One region of the Allobosea sp. OAE506 genome, then DNA from elsewhere that is predicted to be linked to it. Evidence: predicted binding sites of a transcription regulator. Region 1 holds the regulator's gene; each other region holds the start of a gene.

Region 1 (6,097 bases):
AGTTCCACCCCGAAAGCATCGCCTCTGAGCACGGCGCCACGATCCTGCGCAATTTCCTCGACCTCGCGGAGCGATGGCAGCGCGAGCATGCGACGCCCGCTTTGGCCGAGGCCGACTGAGCGCCGGCCCGTACCAGCCGCCTTCCCGATCGCCCGTTTTTCCGCAGAGTTCCCATGGACGATTTCAAGCCCTTCATCGCCAAGGTCGCGACCGGCGCCTCGCTATCGCGGGACGAGGCGCGCGACGCCTTCGACACCATCCTCTCCGGCGGCGTCACCAATGCGCAGGCGGCCGCCTTCCTGATGGCGTTGCGCGTGCGCGGCGAGACCACCGAGGAGATCACCGGCGCGGTGGGCGCGATGCGCGGCAAGATGCTGACGGTCGACGCGCCCGCCGATGCCATCGACATCGTCGGCACGGGCGGGGATTCCTCGGGCTCCTACAATGTCTCGACGCTGGCCTCGATCATCACGGCGGCCTGCGGCGTGCCGGTCGCCAAGCATGGCAACCGCGCCGCCTCCTCGAAGACGGGCACGGCCGACGTGCTGATGGCGCTCGGCGTCAAGGTCGGCCTCGAGCCGGCGGCGACGGCGCGCTGCATCGCGCAGGCCGGCGTCGGCTTCATGTTCGCGCCGACGCATCACGCCTCGATGCGCCATGTCGCGCCGGTGCGCGTCGAACTCGGCACGCGCACGATCTTCAACCTGCTCGGCCCACTCTCCAACCCGGCCGGCGTCAAGAAGCAGCTCATCGGCGCCTTCTCGGAGACCTGGCTCGAGCCGATGGTGAAGGTGCTGGCGAGCCTCGGCTCGACGCGGGTCTGGGCTGTCCACGGCTCCGACGGGCTCGACGAGATCACCACGACGGGGCCGACCCGCGTGGTCTCTTTGGACAACGGCAAAATCGAGAGCTTCCAGATCTCGCCCGAGGATGTCGGGCTGGCCCGCGCGAGGCCGGAGGATCTGCGCGGCGGCGAGCCGGCGCAGAACGCCGAGGCGCTGCGAGCGGTGCTCGACGGGCAGAAGACCGCCTTCCGCGACATCGCCGCCTTCAACGCCGCGGCCGCGCTGCTGGTCGCCGGCCGGGCGGGCGATCTGCGCGACGGCTTCGCGCAGGCGAATGCAGCGCTCGACAGCGGCAAGGCGAAGGCGACGCTCGCCGCCCTCGTCTCCAGTTCGAACGCGTGAGGGCCCGATGAGCGACATTCTCGCGAAGATCGAAGCCTATAAGCGCCAGGAGATTGCGGCCGCCAAACTGGCGATCCCGCAGGACCAGATCGAGCGGCTGGCGCGCGATGCCGGCCCGACGCACGGCTTCGCCGAGGCGCTGGCCTCCCAGCACGCCGCCGGCCACCCGGCGCTGATCGCCGAGATCAAGAAGGCCTCGCCCTCCAAGGGGCTGATCCGCGCCGACTTCGACCCGCCCGTGCTGGCGCGCGCCTATGCCGCTGGCGGGGCCGCCTGCCTCTCCGTTCTGACCGACGGCCCCTCCTTCCAGGGCCGTCCGGAATTCCTGCTGCAGGCGCGCGCGGCGTCGGGGCTGCCCGTGCTGCGCAAGGATTTCCTCTACGATCCCTATCAGGTCTACGAGGCGCGGGCCTGGGGCGCAGACTGCATCCTGATCATCATGGCCGGCGTCGACGACGCCACGGCGCGCGCGCTGGAGACCACCGCCTTCGACCTCGGCATGGATGTGCTGGTCGAGGTCCATGATGACGTCGAGCTCGACCGGGCGCTCGCGCTGAAGAGCCGCCTGCTCGGCATCAACAACCGCGACCTGCGCGATTTCACCGTCGATCTCGCTGTGACCGAACGTCTCGCGCCGCGCGTGCCGGCCGACCGGATCGTCATCAGCGAGAGCGGCATCTTCAGCCACGCCGATATCGGCCGGCTGAACGGCGCCGGCGTCCGGACCTTCCTCGTCGGCGAAAGCCTGATGCGGCAGGCCGATGTGACGGGTGCGACCCGCGAGCTGCTAACCGGCCGGGCCCAGGAGAGCGCCGCGTGAGCGGGCTCAGCCATCTCGACGCCCAGGGCCAGGCGCATATGGTCGATGTCGGCGACAAGGCCGAGACCTCGCGCACGGCCATCGCGGAAGGCTGCGTTGTGATGCAGCCGCAGACGCTGGCGATCGTGCGCGCCGGCGACGCCAAGAAGGGCGACGTGCTCGGCACGGCGCGGCTCGCCGGCATCATGGCCGCCAAGCGCAGCCATGAGCTGATCCCGCTCTGCCACCCGCTGCTGATCACCAAGATCGCGGTCGATCTCGCGATCGACGACGCGCTGCCCGGCATCCGGGTGCGCGCCGAGGTCAAGGTCAAGGGCCAGACCGGCGTCGAGATGGAGGCGCTCACCGCCGTCAGCGTCGCCTGCCTGACCGTTTACGACATGGTCAAGGCGGCCGACCGCGGCATGCGGATCGAGGGTATCCGGCTGATCCACAAATCCGGCGGCAAGTCGGGCGTGTTCGAGGCTGACGTCACCGCCAGGGGACAGGGCTGATGGCCCTGACGCCGGTCCCCGTCGCGCTGCGCGCGCTGCTTGACAGCGTGCCTGGTCCAACGCCCATCGAGACGCTGCCGCTGGCGCAGTGCGCCTGGCGGGTGCTCGGGTCCGACATCGCGGCGCTGCGGACGCAGCCACCCTTCGCCAATTCGGCCATGGACGGCTATGCGGTGCGGGCGGACGATCTCACGCCCGGGACCGAACTGCGCGTTCTCGGCGAATCCGCGGCCGGGCGCTCCTTCGGCGGCAGCGTGGCCGCCGGCGAGGCGGTGCGCATCTTCACCGGCGCGCCGATCCCCGAGGGCGCCGACACCATCCTGATCCAGGAGAACGCCGACGGTGTCGGCTCGGCCGCGATCACCGTCCGCGAGGGCGCGCCGAAGGGCAAGTTCATCCGCAAGGCCGGGCTCGACTTCAGCCTGAACGACAGCCTGCTCGCCACCGGGACCCGCCTCGACAGCGCCGCACTCGGGCTCTCCGCCGCTGCGGGCCACCCGGCGCTGCCGGTGCGCCGCAAGCCGCTGGTCGCGATCCTCGCCACCGGCGACGAGTTGGTGCTGCCGGGCGAGACCGTGGGGCCGGACCAGATCGTCGCCTCCAACTCCTTTGCGCTCGCCGCTTTGGTCGAGCAGGCTGGCGGAACCGCGCTCGATCTCGGCATCGCACGCGACGACCATGCCGACCTCGCCGAACGAATCGGCCGGGCGCGGCAAGCCGGTGCCGATGTGCTGGTGACTTTGGGCGGCGCCTCGGTCGGAGCGCATGACCTCGTCCAGGAGGCGCTGAAGCGCGCCGGGATGGATCTCGGCTTCTGGAAGATCGCGATGCGGCCGGGCAAGCCGATGATGACAGGCCGGCTCGGCCCGATGGTCGCGATCGGCCTGCCGGGCAACCCGGTGTCCTCGATCGTCTGCGGACATCTCTTTGTCGTCCCGGTGGTCGAGGCCCTGCTCGGCATGCCCTCGCCCGAGCGCGACCGCAGCGAGCCCGGGCTGCTGGGGCGCGACATGCCCGCCAATGACGAGCGCGAGGATTATCTGCGCTCCAGCCTGGTGCTGACCGACTCGGGCTGGGAGGCCACGCCCTTCGAGCGGCAGGATTCCTCGATGCTCGGGTTGCTCGCCCAGGCGCAGGCGCTGGCGATCCGCACGGTCTTCGCGCCGGCCGCCGCTAAGGGCGATCCCTGCCGCTTCATCCGCCTGCGCTGAGGGGCGACACGGGCACGTCGGCTTGCGGAACACAACGCGAACGGGTATGGTGTTCGTGATTTGTTTCGAATCTGCGGTGATCGGCAGATTTCAGAGCGCCGGCGGGGATCATGCTGACACGCAAACAGTTCGAACTGCTTCGTTTCATACAGGAGCGACTGCGCGAAAGCGGCGTTCCCCCCTCCTTCGACGAGATGAAGGATGCGCTCGACCTCAAGTCGAAATCCGGCATTCACCGCCTGATCATGGCGCTCGAGGAGCGCGGCTTCATCCGCCGTCTTCCGAACCGGGCGCGGGCGCTCGAAGTGATCAAGCTGCCCGACGGTGCCGGCGGCGGGCTGCAGCCCGGTGCGCGCCGCTTCAACCCCTCGATCGTCCAGGGCGGGCTCGGCAAGGAGACGCCGCCGGCCAAGGACGGGCTGCCCGGCCGGGTACGGCCGGTCGAGACGGCATCGGAGGATGCCCGCAACACGATCGCGATCCCTGTCATGGGCCGCATCGCCGCGGGCACGCCGATCTCGGCGATCCAGAGCCGCAGCCACAGCGTCGCGCTGCCCGCCGACATGCTGGGCTCGGGCGAGCATTTCGCGCTGGAGGTCCGTGGAGACTCGATGGTCGAGGCCGGCATTCTCGACGGCGACACAGTGGTGATCCGCCGCCAGGACACCGCCAACACCGGCGATATCATCGTCGCGCTGATCGACGACGAGGAGGCGACGCTGAAGCGGCTGCGCAAGCGCGGCTCCTCGATCGCGCTGGAAGCGGCCAATCCCGCCTATGAGACGCGCGTGCTCGGCCCCGACCGGGTCAAGATCCAGGGCCGGCTGGTCAATCTGATGCGGCGCTACTGACCGGCAGCCGCCTTAAGGGAGGCGCTCGGCATCGGGCGCGTCCTCGCCCGGCGGCGGCGGAGCTGTGCTCGCGGGTGTTGGCGCGGGCTGGGGACGACGGCGGCTCCAGGGCCGTTCGCCGGTATCCTGTGCCGCGAGGTTTTGCCAGCCAGACCTGGTCTTGACGAGTGCGGTCGCCCCGTCGCGTAGCAGCGCCATCCTGTCGATCAGCCGCGCGCGGCAGGTCGCGGTCCAGGGGATCGGTGTCACCACCACATCGGCGCGGCGACAATCCTCGATGATGGCGAGCCGGTCCTGCGCATAGGCGATACTGTGCCCCTCCTTCGTCGTCATGACGCAGCCGCGGGCATCGCAGGCCGCGCCCTTGCGCAATGAGGGATCGTCGGGCTGGCGGCCGTCGCCATCCGCCGTCAGCCATTGCTGCATGACGAAGCGGCTCGGCTTGCCTGCAATGACCAGCAGGCCGTCCCTGCCGCGCACCGCGATGCCCGAGCCGTCGCGCTCGATCAGGATCGCCGGCTTGTCGGGTTTGGCCGCAACGGCGACGCCTGTGACCAGCGGCAGGATGGCCAACAGGCGCAGCTTCGTCGTCCACAGCGTCGCCCAGAGCAGCGCGGCGGCAAAGCAGCCGAGCGCGGCCGGGCCGAAGGCCGCCAGCACGAGGGTCGAGTGGTCGATGGTCGCGACCCAGTGCGCCAGCTTCAGCACCACCTCCGAGGCCATGCCCATCAGCCACCAGGCCGGCGCGTCCAGCCCGAAGGGATAGGCGAGCACGCCAAAAACGGCGGCCGGCATGACGAAGAGCGAGACGAAGGGCAGCGCCAGCGCGTTGCCCAGCAGGCCGAAGGGGTTGAAGGTCTGGAAATGATAGGCGCCGAAGGGCGCCGTCGCCGCCGTGGCCAGCAGGGTCGTCACGATGATGCCGCTGGCGGCGATCCAGAGCGGGCGCAGCGGCCAGGGCAGTGCGGGTGGCGGCTGCAACCGGCCGCGCTCCTCCCAGCGCTCGGCAAAGGCGATCAGCGCCGCGACCGCGCCAAAGGACATCTGGAAGCTCGGCCCCAGCAGCGCCTCGGGCTCGCGCAGCAGAACGATCATCGCGGCGAGCGCGAGATTGCGCATGCTCAGCGCCGGGCGATCGACGAGGATCGCGCCCAGCATCACCAGCGTCATGATCAGCGAGCGCACCGTCGCAACCTCGGCACCCGAGAACACACAATAGGCGACCGAGCCCGCCATGGCCGCGAGCGCGGCGATCTTCTTGACAGGCAGACGCAGCGCCAGCGTCTGCGAGAGGGCGAGCAGCGCCCGCACCAGCCAGAAGATGGTCCCGGCGGCCAACACCATGTGCAAGCCCGAGATCGAGACGATGTTAGATAGATATTGCCGGCAGCGATTCCGATACGGTAGGCAAAGGCCATAAACCGGAGCCAATCCATTGACCAATAAAGCATACTCATACACTCGAATTTCAAGTAAGCATCAACGGCAGGGCGTGGGCATTGCACGCCAAATCGCAAACACGCAAGCATACTGC
Region 2 (6,097 bases), 510 kb from region 1:
GCCGTCTCGATGCCCTGGACCAGCACCGGCGTCACCGAGGGGGCGCGCTGGACGGGATCGGTGACGTTGAAGGTCACGGCCTGACCCTCGGCCCAGCGCGAGACGGCGGCATGGGTCGCGCCGGCGAGGAGGCGGTGGCGCTCCCAGACGGCCTCCAGCCCTTCCTCGAAGATCATGTCGAGCGCCGCGCGCAGCCCGAAGAGCAGGTGCTCCGGTGCCGTGCCGCAATGCTTCATATAGGCGAGCGTGTTCATCCGGGACGACCAGTCCCAATAGAGCGTCTTCATCGTCGCGGTCTTGTGGGCAGCGATGGCCTTCTCGTTGGCGGCGACGAAGGCCAGGCCCGGCGAGGTCATCAGTCCCTTCTGCGAGGCCGACATGGCGACATCGACGCCCCAGGCGTCCATCTCGAAGGGCATGCAGCCGACGGAGGCGACGCCGTCGACCATGAACAGGGCCGGGTGGCCGGCGGCGTCGATGGCGCGGCGCACGGCCGGGACGTCGTTGACGACGCCCGAGGCGGTGTCGATCTGCACCATCAGCACGGCCTTGATGGCGTGGCCGTCATCGGCGCGCAGCCGCGCCTCGACGGCGGCGGGGTCGATCGCGGCGCGCCAGCTGCCCGGCAGCACCTCGACATCGGCGCCCATGAAGGCGGCCATCTCGCCCCAGCCGATGGCGAAGCGCCCGCTCGCCAGCACCAGCACCTTGTCGCTGCGCGAGAGCACATTGGTCAGCGCCGCTTCCCAGCCGCCATGGCCGTTGGCGGCGTAGACGAAGGTCTCGCCGGTGGTGCGGAAGACGCGCTTGAGATCGGCCAGGACGGATTCGGTCAGGTTGACGATCGTCTTCGAGGCGAGTTCCTCGGCCGGGCGCATCATCGCCTGCAGCACGCGGTCGGGAATGTTGGTCGGTCCCGGCATCGCGAGGATGTGCCGGCCGTTGGCGACGCTCATCTGACGGGAATCCTGTGTGAAGGCGGGTGCCTGAAGGGGTACGCTGTCGCCATAGCGACAGAGCCCGGACACAAGCAAGAGCCGTGCACGCCGCAGGGGCATGTCGGCATCCGTGTGTCGGTGCATGGCGCCTCTGCATTCATTTCGCTGGCTTAGCGGGCCATGCCGGTTCAATGGCTTGAAGCTCTGGCCTGGATCGAACCGGATACCGCTCGGACATGACCGCCACGACGCCGCCCGCCCGCATTGCCCAGGCTGCCGCCATGCCGGTGCTGATCGCGCTCAGCGCGACGCATCTGCTCAACGATATGATGCAGTCGCTGATCCCGGCCATCTACCCGATCATCAAGGTCGCCTATGGGCTTGATTTCGGCCAGATCGGCCTAATCACCCTGACCTTCCAGATCACGGCCTCGCTGTTCCAGCCTCTGGTCGGCGCCTATACCGACAAGAACCCGATGCCCTATTCGATGGTCGTGGGCATGGGTTTCACCCTGTTCGGGCTGGTCGGCCTCGCCTATGCCGGCAGCTATCCGCTGCTGCTGCTCTCGGCGGGTTGCGTCGGGCTCGGCTCCTCGATCTTCCACCCGGAAGCGACGCGCATGGCGCGCAACGCGTCGGGCGGGCGGCATGGGTTGGCGCAAGGCATCTTCCAGGTGGGCGGCCAGACGGGCGGGGCGCTCGGTCCGCTGCTGGCGGCCTTCGTCATCGTGCCGCGCGGCCAGACGAGCCTCGCCTGGTTCTCGGCCACCGCCCTGCTGGCGATGATGGTGATGACCTGGACGGCCGGGCGCTATGCCGAGCTGCAGCGTCAGCAGGCGGCGGCGCCAGCCAAGGCGAAGGTGGCCGCAACGGCCCCGGTGCGCTCGACGGCGGCGGTAGGCTTCGCGGTGACGATCCTGGTGATCCTGCTGTTCTCCAAGAACGCCTATTCGCAGAGCTTCAGCTCGTTCTACACCTTCTACCTGATCGGGAAGTTCGGGGTTGCCGTGCAGACCTCGCAGATCATGCTGTTCCTGTTCCTGGCCTCCTCGGCCGCGGGCGCGATCTTCGGCGGCATCCTGGGAGACCGGATCGGCCGCAACAAGATCATCTGGTTCTCGATCCTCGGCGCGCTGCCTTTCACGCTGATGCTGCCCCATGTCGATCTGGTCTGGACCGGCGTGCTGACGATCGTGATCAACCTGATCATGTCCAGCGCCTTCGCGGCGATCCTGATCTACGCGATGGAGCTGATGCCGGGCCGCATCGGCCTCGTCGGCGGGCTGTTCTACGGCCTGTCCTTCGGTCTCGGCGGCATCGCCGCGGCGATGCTCGGCGAACTGGCCGACCGCATCGGCATCGACGCGGTCTATCATCTCTGCGCCTTCCTGCCGGCGATCGGCCTGCTCGCCTGGTTCCTGCCGCGGCTCGCCTCCGACGGGGCGCCGGCACCCGGGCACTGACGCCGGCCGGATTGATCTCCCCCAATGCGCGCGGCGGTGCCGGCGCTAGGCTGACCCCCAAAAGCAACGCCCCGGCGAGAGCGCGGAGGCGGATGAGGGGAGAGGCCATGGACCATATCCAGAGCGAGACCGGAGCGGCGGAGCCGCGGCGCCCGGACCCGGTGGTCCGGCGCATCGCCATCCATGACGTGGTCGAGGCCTTCGTCGCGGGTCTCAGGGACTTCCAGGCGGCGCCGCTCTTCGGGCTGTTCTTCGGCGGGATCTATGCGCTGGGCGGGCTTTCGATCCTGATGTCGCTGACGCGGTTCGGCATGCCCTATCTCGCTTATCCGCTGGCGGCGGGCTTCGTTCTGATCGGCCCCTTCGTCGCGGTCGGGCTCTACGAGGTGTCGCGCCGGCGCGAGGCGGGAGAGACGCTGGGTTGGGGGCAGGTGCTCGGCGTCGTCTTCGCGCAGGGCCAGCGGGAGCTGGGCTGGATGGCCTTCGTCACGCTCTTCGTGATGATGATGTGGCTCTACCAGGTGCGCCTGCTGCTGGCGCTGTTCCTCGGCTTCCAGTCCTTCTCCAGCTTCTCGGGCTTCCTGACCGTGCTCACCTCGACGCCGGAGGGGCTGATGTTCCTGGCCGTCGGCAACCTCGTCGGCGCCGTGCTGGCCACGATCCTGTTCTCGCTGACGGTGATCTCCTTTCCATTGCTGCTCGACCGCGAGGTCGATTTCATCACCGCCATGATCACCAGCGTGCGGGCGGTGTCGACGAACCCACTGCCGATGCTGGGCTTCGCGGCGCTGATTGCGGCGCTGTGCCTGGTGGCGATGCTGCCGGCCTTTCTCGGCCTCGTCGTGCTGCTGCCCGTGCTTGGCCATGCGACCTGGCATCTCTACCGGCGGGTGGTCGAGCCGGTGGCCTGACCCGGGATGCGGGCACACCGGCGCCTGCTGCCATGACGCGTCGCACGCTTCCTGTCAGTCTCTCCCTCGACGGGGAGGACCGACCATGGACGAACTGCGACCCTATCGCGCGATGGCTTTCAACAATCTCTGGGCCAATCACCGGCTGCTGCGCAGTTGCGCGGGCCTCTCGCAGGCCGAATGGGTGGCGCCGCGCACCGGGTTCTTCCCGAGCCTGCGGGCGACGCTCAACCACATCCTGATCATCGACCATTTCTATGTCGACGCGATGGAGGGCGGCACGCTCGGCCCCGCCGCCTGGGCGAACCGCGAGCCCTGCGCGACGCTTCCTGAGCTTCAGGCCGCGCAGGAGGCGATGGACCGGCGGCTGATCGCGATGGTCGAAGCGGCGGCGGGCCAAGGTACGGACATGGGCGGGCTGGAGCGGATCGTCAGCGTGCACCGCGGCGCCCGCATTCAGCGCGAGCGGCTCGACCGGCTGCTGCTGCATCTGTTCCAGCACCAGACCCATCATCGCGGCCAGGCCCATGCCATGCTCAGCGGCACGTCGGTGGCGCCGCCGCAACTCGACGAGTTCTTCTCGGTCGAAGAGGCGGAGCTTCGGGCGGGCGAGTTCGCGGCGCTGGGGTTGAGCGAGGCGAGGGTGTGGGGCGAGGGGAGCTAGTCCTCGCCGATCCGGCACCGGACCGCGCCGTCATTCCGGGGCAGGCCGAAGGCCTGAGCCCGGAACCCAGAACCGACAGTCCTTCAGTTAGGGCGCTGCCGGTTCGTCTTCCCTTCCTTCGCGACATCGGTTCTGGGTTCCGGGCTCTTCGCAAATGCGAAGCCCCGGAATGAAGGGGGGGTGCTGCGCCGCCGTGCCTGACGAAATCAGGGGACAACCTTTCGAATGGCGCTTGAACAAAACGAGAACATCGTTGATAGTGGCGCGGTCGGCCGGTAAGGTCCGGCTCCGGTCGTGGGCCGGTTTCGATGTGCGCAGGAAATGGAGCCTCTCATGGCTGGCAGCGTCAACAAGGTCATTCTGGTCGGCAATCTCGGGCGCGATCCCGAAGTCCGCCGCCTCGGCTCGGGCGAGCCGGTCGTCAATCTGCGCATCGCAACTTCTGAAACCTGGCGCGACAAGCAGTCCGGCGAGAAGAAGGAGCGCACCGAGTGGCACTCGGTCGTGATCTTCAACGAGAACCTCGCCAAGGTCGCCGAGCAGTATCTGAAGAAGGGCTCGAAGATCTATATCGAGGGCCAGCTCCAGACCCGCAAATGGCAGGACCAGTCTGGTGTCGAGAAGTACACCACCGAAATCGTGCTGCAGCGCTATCGCGGCGAACTGACCATCCTCGACAGCCGCGGCCAGGGCGGTTCGGACGAATATGGCGAGGGTGGCGGCATGATGGAGGATCGCTCCTCCGGCTCGTCCTTCGGCCGCTCGGGCCCGATGGGCGGCGGCGGTGGCGGCGGTTCGCGCCAGCCGGCGATGGCCGGCGGCGGCGGAGCCCCGCGCTCTTCCTCGAGCCATCTCGACGACGACATCCCGTTCTAGCCCCGGCTGGACGGCCCTCTGAAACATGAACCCCGAGGCACTGGTGCAGCGCCTCGGGGTTTTTCGTTGTCGAGCGGCAGGGTCTCTGTCCGACGGTCTCTGGCAAGCCCCGACGCCGGGCCGTGCCTTGCCGTCAGCGCAGGGTGCTCGGCGGCATCGGCGGCTCTTCATTGAGCAGCAGGATGCTGACCCGACGGTTGGGCGGGCTGTAGGGATTGTCGGGGAAGACCGGATCGGTGTCGGCGCGGCCGGTCACGGAGGCGAAGCGGTCGCTGGGGAAGCCGGCGCCCGTTAGGATCTCGCGCACCGCGAGGGCGCGCCCGGCCGTGAGGTTCCAGGGATCGACGGCGCCGACCGAGCCCGGACGCGCGGCGGCCGTGTGGCCGGTGATGGCGAGGCGATTGGGCAGCCGGCGCAGTGTGGGGGCGAGCGCCTTCAGCACCTGCTTGGTGCGGTCATAGGGCTGGATCGCGCCCTCGGCGAACATGGCGCGGCCGTACTCGTCCTGGAGGGACACGTTCAGCCCCTCCCGGGTCGGCTCGATCACGATGTTGCGCGACAATTCGGCGACTTCCGGCATGGTCTGCAGGGCCTGCCGGATGCTGGCCGCGGCGCTGAGCTGGGACTGCAGGCCGGCGCCGGTGTGGTTGGACTCGCGTTCGCTGGATCGGCCCAGTGCGGTCCGGCGTGCGCCGTCGTCCTGGCCGATGGTGCCCATCGCTGCGTCGCGGGGCGCCGACGACTTGCTGCCCGACTTGTCGAGGGCCGTGCCCATCATGAGACCGCCCGCGCCGCTGTTGCTGGGGCTGAGGGCGGCCGGCGCAAAATACTCCGCCAGGCCGACCTTCTGCTCCTGCGTCGTCATGCTGATCAGCCACATCAGCAGGAAGAACGCCATCATGGCGGTCACGAAGTCGGCGTAAGCGATCTTCCAGGCCCCGCCATGGTGCCCGTGGGCGGCCTTCTTGATCTTCTTGATGATGATCGGCTGTGTGGATTTGTCCATCGGCTGCCTGCTGGAGGTCGGGTCAGGTCTAGGCCGGCAGATCGGCGGTGGCCGCTTCCACTTCGGCGAAGGTCGGGCGGACGTCGGTCATCAGCGCCTTGCGGGCAAACTCGACCGCCATCACCGGCGGCTGGCCGGCGATATGGGCGAGAAGCCCGGCCTTGAGCGAGAGATAGTATTTGGATTCCGCCTCGAAGGTGCTCTTCAGCGAAGAGGCCATCGGGCCGAAGAAGCCATAG
Region 3 (6,097 bases), 2.2 Mb from region 1:
CGTTCGTGGCTATCGCCAAGCTAACAGCCGCCTCCGGAATAGGCTCCTTCAAAACTGTCTCCACGGTGCGTCACCAGAAGCGGCTTCCAGGCACGCCCTTGAAGGGCCCGACGACATGCGAGGTGATCCAGCCGCCATAGAAGCCTCCGGCTTGCGGCGTCACCTGCTCCCCATCGACCAGGCACTCGTCGAACGGCTTTGCATAGAACGCGATCAAGCCCGCCAAGATCGCGAAGGACGGAGCCGGTGACGGATAGTGCCAGCCGATCTGTTTGAGGGTCTCGTCCGCGAGCACGAGGTCGACGTAGGTCGCCTGTCCTTTCCACTCGCAGATCGACCGATGCGGCGACGCCAGCAGGCGCGCGTTCACACAATCCGGCGGCAGATAATAGGTGGGCGGATGGCTGGTTTCGATGACCCTGACCGAAGCTTTAGTGTCGGCAATTGTCTGGCCACGATACCTGATCAGGATGTGACGCGCACACGGCTCTGCGATGGCGGGGCGTGGATAGGACCAGACACTCTCTTGGTCTGGTCCGGCAGGATCAGGGGTGATGTTCATGGCTCGCCCTTGTGCGGTTTCGCTTCTTCAAATGGCGCGTTCGGCGAAGGGCGGCGCGGCTGGGACGGCTCATCCCTGCGATGTGCCAGATAGGCGTGGATCCGCGCGACGACAGCCGCGCCCTCTCCAATCGCGCCGCCGACACGCTTCACTGATCCGGCGCGGATGTCTCCGATCGCGAAGATGCCGGGAAGGTCGGTTTCGAGCGAACCATCGGTCATGACGAAGCCCTTGTCGTCCAGCGCCATGCCACAGCTAGCGAGCCAGTCAGAAGCCGGGTCCGCGCCGATGAAGAGAAACAGGTTGCGGATCGGCGCATTTGTCTCTTCGCCCGACATACGGTCGCGCCATGTCAGGCTTCGCAAGCCGGTCTCGTCACCGTCGAGGCTCACGATCTCGGTGTGTGGCATGAGCTCGATCCGTGGGTCGGCGGCGATGCGGTCGATCAGATAGCGCGACATGGTGTCGGCGAGACCAGGTCCGCGTACCATCATCCTCACCTTGGTAGCATGCTGGGCTAGGAAGACGGCCGCCTGGCCCGCCGAATTGCCACCGCCGACGAGCACGACCTCCTGCCGGCTGCAGAACTGCGCCTCGATCGGCGAGGCCCAGTACCAAACGCCACGGCCGTCGAATTCAGCGAGCCGGCCGATCGGCGGGCGGCGATAGCGCGCGCCCGAGGCGACGATGACCGCCCGCGCGCAATAGCGGCGGCCATCCTCGGCATCCAGCAGGTTGACGCCGCCTGCGCCGCCAAATGTCAGCGCGGTGATGGTGGTTGGAATTGCAATTTCGACTCCGAATTTCTGCGCCTGCACGAAGCCGCGCGCCGTCAGGGCCTGCCCGGTAATCCCGGTCGGGAAGCCGAAATAGTTCTCGATCCGAGCGCTCGCGCCGGCTTGGCCGCCGAAGCTGCGCCGATCAAGCACCACGACCGACAGTCCTTCCGAGGCTGCATAGACGGAGGCCGCGAGCCCGGCCGGTCCGGCGCCGACGATCGCGACGTCATAGATTCGCGAGGGGTCGGCCTGTCCGATCATGCCGAGCGCCTGTGCGAGCGCTCTTTCGGAGGGCGCTCTGAGCACCGTGCCGTCAGCGAGGAGCGCGAGGGGATAGTCCGCTACTACGGGGTGGATCGTCGTCAGGAGGTCCCGGGCATCCTGATCAATGTCGGGATCGAGCGCGCGGAACGGCAGGCCGTTGCGGCTGAGAAAGTTGGCCAGCGCCACCCGGCCCGGATGATCCGCCGGCGCAATCAGCAACGGGCCGCCCGCGCCGCTGGCGATCAGCTCGACTCGGCGCAAGATCAGCGCGCGGGTGATCCTTTCGCCCAGCATCGCGTCGGCGACAAGCAAAGCACGGAGGTCGGCCGGGTCGAGTACGATCGCCTCGCTGTCCTCGACGGCGACGCCGTCGACCAGCGCCGGCTTGCCGGACAACCCAGCCGTCTCGCCGATGATCGAGCCCGGTCCGTGGTCCGCCACGGGAACTCCCCGGCCCGTCGCGTCATGGCGCGCGATTGCGACACGGCCGCTGACGAGAACGAGCAGCCCGATCCCGACCTCGCCAGTTCGAAATAGCGCAACGCCGGCGGCGTAGCGTCGCCGCATGCCGAAGCCCGCCACGCGAGCGATTTCGCTCTCGCTTAGGATCGGAAACATCTGGTCGTGGCGCTGTGCGCCCGGTCGTGGACTCTCGGTCATGGCGCCTCCTGCCGTCATCCTATGCGAGGATAGCGACACTCGGCAGAGCCCGTCTCATGGGCGCTGTATAATTTCGGCGTTGGCTCGATAGGGCGCGTCGGCTGGCTGCTCTCTCCGCGAACGCTGGGCAGCGCCCCCCTTGAGGCATGTTCTTCGGATCAGGTGCTAGAACCGATCGTGTCGCGGCTCCCGTCGCGCAGGCCAGCTGCAACACGTTGGAGAAGGGCTACCGCAAATCGGCGCAAAACTACCAACGCCCGGTCTCTGGCATACATCGGCGATGAAGCAACGGCGCGGTCCCGCTATCTTTCGCACGCGTTAGCCGCCTAAACAGTTGGCCTTTTATATCGAAGTCGCCCGTCCAATCCGTCGCCATCATGACGGCCAAGATGGGTCGGTGGTGGTCGCCCACGAGCCGTCCAGCAAGGTCTGCTTACCCGGTAACGAGCCCAACGGGGGACGTTAGACAACGCTGCCTCGAAGCTCTCAAGGAAGGAAGACAACCAGATTTTTTGAAGCGCCTGAGCGCAAATTTTCGGTCGGCGATCGCCCCAGTGGCGCATTGCGGAAGTTGCGTCGTGTCGCGCCCGCGGCGTCAGAGGCCGTGCAAGCTCACGCATCTTGTGGTCAGATCCGTCCACCACCTGCTGCTGGTCATGGACACGCGGATTTCCGCTGATGCAACCGCACGCTTGACTCTAGCGCGACGTTTGTTCTGATTATGTTCTCTTTGTTGGGAACGCAAACAATGCAAATTTCGCCGGTCGTCGTTGGCCTACCGATCTACCTGCCGGTCTATCTGAAGGCGGTACGGGCGGGCTTCCCAAGCCCGGCGGACGACTACCTGGACCAACCGATCGATCTAACCCGGACGCTCATTCAGAACGCCCCGGCGACCTTCATCATGACGGTGGCCGGAGATAGCGCGATCGACGTCGGCATCTTCGACGGCAGTCTGATCACGGTCGATCGAAGCCTAGTTCCCAAGGACGGCGACGCCGTCGTCGTCGACGTCAACGGAGAGCGCAGCATCAAGGTCTTCAGGATTGTCGGAGGACGATCCAGCCTCGCGTTCGGTAACCGACGCTACCCCGATTACGACCCTGGGCCGGATGCCGAGATCGACGTCTTCGGCGTCGTGACCAACACGGTCCGGCGCTTCCGCCGATGACCCGGTCCTTTGCCTTGATCGATGGGAACAGCTTCTACTGCTCCTGCGAGAGGGTTTTCGATCCGAAGTTGCGCCGCCGCCCTGTGATCGTGCTCTCGAACAACGATGGCTGCGCCGTCGCGCGCACGGCCGAGGCCAAGGCGCTCGGGATCCAAATGGGCGCGCCGATGTTCACGATCCGCGACCTCTGCAGGCGCGAGGGCGTGGTCGTGTTCTCATCAAACTACACGCTCTATGGCGACATGAGCCGCCGGATGAACACGGTCTATGAGCGGTTCGCGTCCGACATCGAGGTCTACTCGATCGACGAGAGCTTCCTCGACATGAGCCCGGTGGCACCCGGCCAGCGCGAGGAGATGGCACGGGACCTGCGCTCGACCGTATCGACCTGGACGGGCGTTCCCACCTGCGTCGGCATCGGTCCCACGAAGACCCTGGCCAAGCTGGCCAACAAGATCGCCAAGAGCACGCCACAGCTGCGCGGAGTCTGCGACCTCACCAGTGATGAGGCCCGGTCCGAATGGCTGCCGCTGGTGGGGCTCGAGGATGTCTGGGGCATCGGCCGCGCAAGCCAGGCCAAGCTTGCCGCCTTCGGCTGTCACACCGCCGCCGACGTCGCCGCGCTCACTCCCAAGCTCGCCCGTAAGAGCCTGACAGTCGTCGGCGAGCGCATCATCCATGAACTCCGGGGAACGCCTTGCATTGATCTGGAGAGCGTGGCGCCAACCCGGAAGGGCTGCGCCGTCACGCGAAGCTTCGCGGGCCGCGTCGAGAGCCTAGACATGATGCAGGAAGCCATTGCGGCTCATGCGACGAGGCTCGGCGAGAAGCTACGTCATCATGGTCTGGCGACGGACCACGTCACGGTCTTCTTTCACACATCGCCGCACGATCGCGGGCCCTCGCGCTCCGTCTCGACCACCGTCGATTTCCCCGAGGCGAGCAACGACACGCTCGCCCTTGTCCGCGCGGCCAAGTGGGGTGTCCGTCGGATCTGGAAGTATGGGTACCGCTACGCCAAGGCCGGGCTGATGACGGTCGACCTCGTGCCGCTGGAGGCCTCGCAGCGGGCATTGATCGGTGCCCTCGATCGGGAGAAGTCCGGCCGACTGATGGAAGCCTTGGACGCCTGCAACCGGAAGCTCGGACGAGGCGTTGTCTTCCCCGCGGCGGCAGGCATCGCTCGCCAGAAGAAGGCCTGGGTCACGAAATTCGAGATGCGGTCGCCGCGATACACGACGCGGCTGGAGGAAGTCCCCGTGATCGGGAGAGCGTGATGGGGTTCGATCATCAGGTTGAGATGAAGCTTGCGGCCAAGGACGCGACCGGGCGGCTCCGGCGGATCGAAAGCTGGTGCGCAGACTGGGAGATTAGCTTTCGGGTACTGAACCGCTTCGCGGGTTCGGAGACGATCCGCATCGCGTTCGAAGACCAGCGTCTGGCGCGGGCATTCATCGGCCATTTTGGTGGGGTCGTCGTCGACGAGCGCGAGATCCAGGATGCAGTAGCCGGCGACAGGGCCGATGAAGATGCCTACGATCGGCTGGCGCGGGAGTATCCCGATTGAGCGGCCGCTCTTATCCGACCACACCCGATGGCCGGTATTTTCTGGTCGCGGGGCGGCTGTGGCGTTCCACGAACCCGGCCATCCCCGAAGACCGTCGTCATCGGCTCGTCGCGGATCTTATGGATGCTCGGCGGGCCGTGAAAGACGCCAAGCGCGGCAATGGCGAGCTCAGCGCCGCTCGACAAGCTGTCGACGCGGCCAAAGTCGCCTTAGGCGAACGCGGACCGGTCTGGTGGCAGGACGGCGCGCCCGACCTCAACCGTCACCTGGCAAAGAACACGGCTTATGCAGAATGGGCGGCGGGGTTGAAGAATTGCGGGATGGGGACCTAGATTGATGCGGCCGGGCCAACAGCCGCGGGAGGGCGGCATGCGGAAGCAAACCGTCAAACTGACGACCCGCGTGGGTATCGAAGGGGCCTATCGGGTCGACCTGCCGCTCGATCCAGTACCTTGAACGAGCGGCTGTTCGCCATCGGCCTATGGTTGGTCGAGCGTGACATCCCGCATCAGGCCCGCGTGATGATGGAGCCTGAGCACGAGCGCGTCCGCGTCAGTTTCAGCGATGCAAATGACGCCGATGCCTTCCGCGAGCGCTTTGGCGCCAGGCTGAACTAGACGCCGAAAGCTGGAACGGTTAAGCAGAATGCGATCGGCACGAGGCTCTGGCAGGAGATCGGTGCGCGTCCAGCGGATACTGACAGTCGCGTCTTTCGGATCGATACAGGCGCTGCACCGTCCATGGCCGGTTATTTGCCGCGTGCCAATCCCTGCAACGGACGAAAGTCGTCGCGGCAAATGCTGGTCGGTTTGGCGCAATGCAGCGTGCCGCTGGCTGCATAGGCCAGACCAAACCGTTTCAATAGTGCCAATGCACTGGTGTAGCGCCTGCCACCGGTAGCCGAATCTGAGCGATATGGTCACCCAGCAGACAACCTAGATAGCCGGTTCGAAGATCGTGCCCACCGAAGGCGATGCTCGACAGGTTGCGCAGCTTCGTGGCGGGATTATTGTCCATATGCGGGCGGCCCAGTTCATTGGCTAGGAATGACCGCTCTACCCATGCGACGTGCTCGGCATCGGTCTCGCTAAGCA

The links. Region 1 encodes LexA, which represses DNA repair genes until DNA is damaged. Its sites were predicted from a motif close to TGTTCNNNNTGTGTTCNG; they were not measured.
Region 2: a site for LexA is predicted at 4,209-4,226, ahead of ssb (single-stranded DNA-binding protein). Genes of this name have one in related genera too.
Region 3: a site for LexA is predicted at 2,977-2,994, ahead of ABIE41_RS06705 (LexA family protein). Genes of this name have one in related genera too.

Annotation. Positions count from the first base shown of each region.
Region 1 covers NZ_JBEPOB010000001.1:3,591,242-3,597,338, forward strand. The annotation lists gene ABIE41_RS17415 (anthranilate synthase component II) at 1-119, shown strand, start outside; gene trpD (anthranilate phosphoribosyltransferase) at 174-1,187, shown strand; gene trpC (indole-3-glycerol phosphate synthase TrpC) at 1,195-2,007, shown strand; gene moaC (cyclic pyranopterin monophosphate synthase MoaC) at 2,004-2,501, shown strand; gene ABIE41_RS17435 (molybdopterin molybdotransferase MoeA) at 2,501-3,712, shown strand; gene lexA (transcriptional repressor LexA) at 3,823-4,563, shown strand; gene ABIE41_RS17445 (ComEC/Rec2 family competence protein) at 4,576-5,907, opposite strand; gene ABIE41_RS17450 (recombinase family protein) at 5,999-6,097, shown strand, end outside.
Region 2 covers NZ_JBEPOB010000001.1:3,085,890-3,091,986, forward strand. The annotation lists gene ABIE41_RS15105 (pyridoxal-phosphate-dependent aminotransferase family protein) at 1-956, opposite strand, end outside; gene ABIE41_RS15110 (MFS transporter) at 1,175-2,401, shown strand; gene ABIE41_RS15115 (DUF2189 domain-containing protein) at 2,509-3,312, shown strand; gene ABIE41_RS15120 (DinB family protein) at 3,398-3,976, shown strand; gene ssb (single-stranded DNA-binding protein) at 4,310-4,852, shown strand; gene ABIE41_RS15130 (flagellar motor protein MotB) at 4,986-5,858, opposite strand; gene motA (flagellar motor stator protein MotA) at 5,887-6,097, opposite strand, start outside.
Region 3 covers NZ_JBEPOB010000001.1:1,370,453-1,376,549, reverse strand. The annotation lists gene ABIE41_RS06715 (DUF427 domain-containing protein) at 71-562, opposite strand; gene ABIE41_RS06710 (FAD-dependent oxidoreductase) at 559-2,283, opposite strand; gene ABIE41_RS06705 (LexA family protein) at 3,014-3,436, shown strand; gene ABIE41_RS06700 (Y-family DNA polymerase) at 3,433-4,713, shown strand; gene ABIE41_RS06695 (hypothetical protein) at 4,713-5,003, shown strand; gene ABIE41_RS06690 (hypothetical protein) at 5,000-5,335, shown strand; gene ABIE41_RS06685 (hypothetical protein) at 5,456-5,620, shown strand; gene ABIE41_RS06680 (SMP-30/gluconolactonase/LRE family protein) at 5,862-6,097, opposite strand, start outside.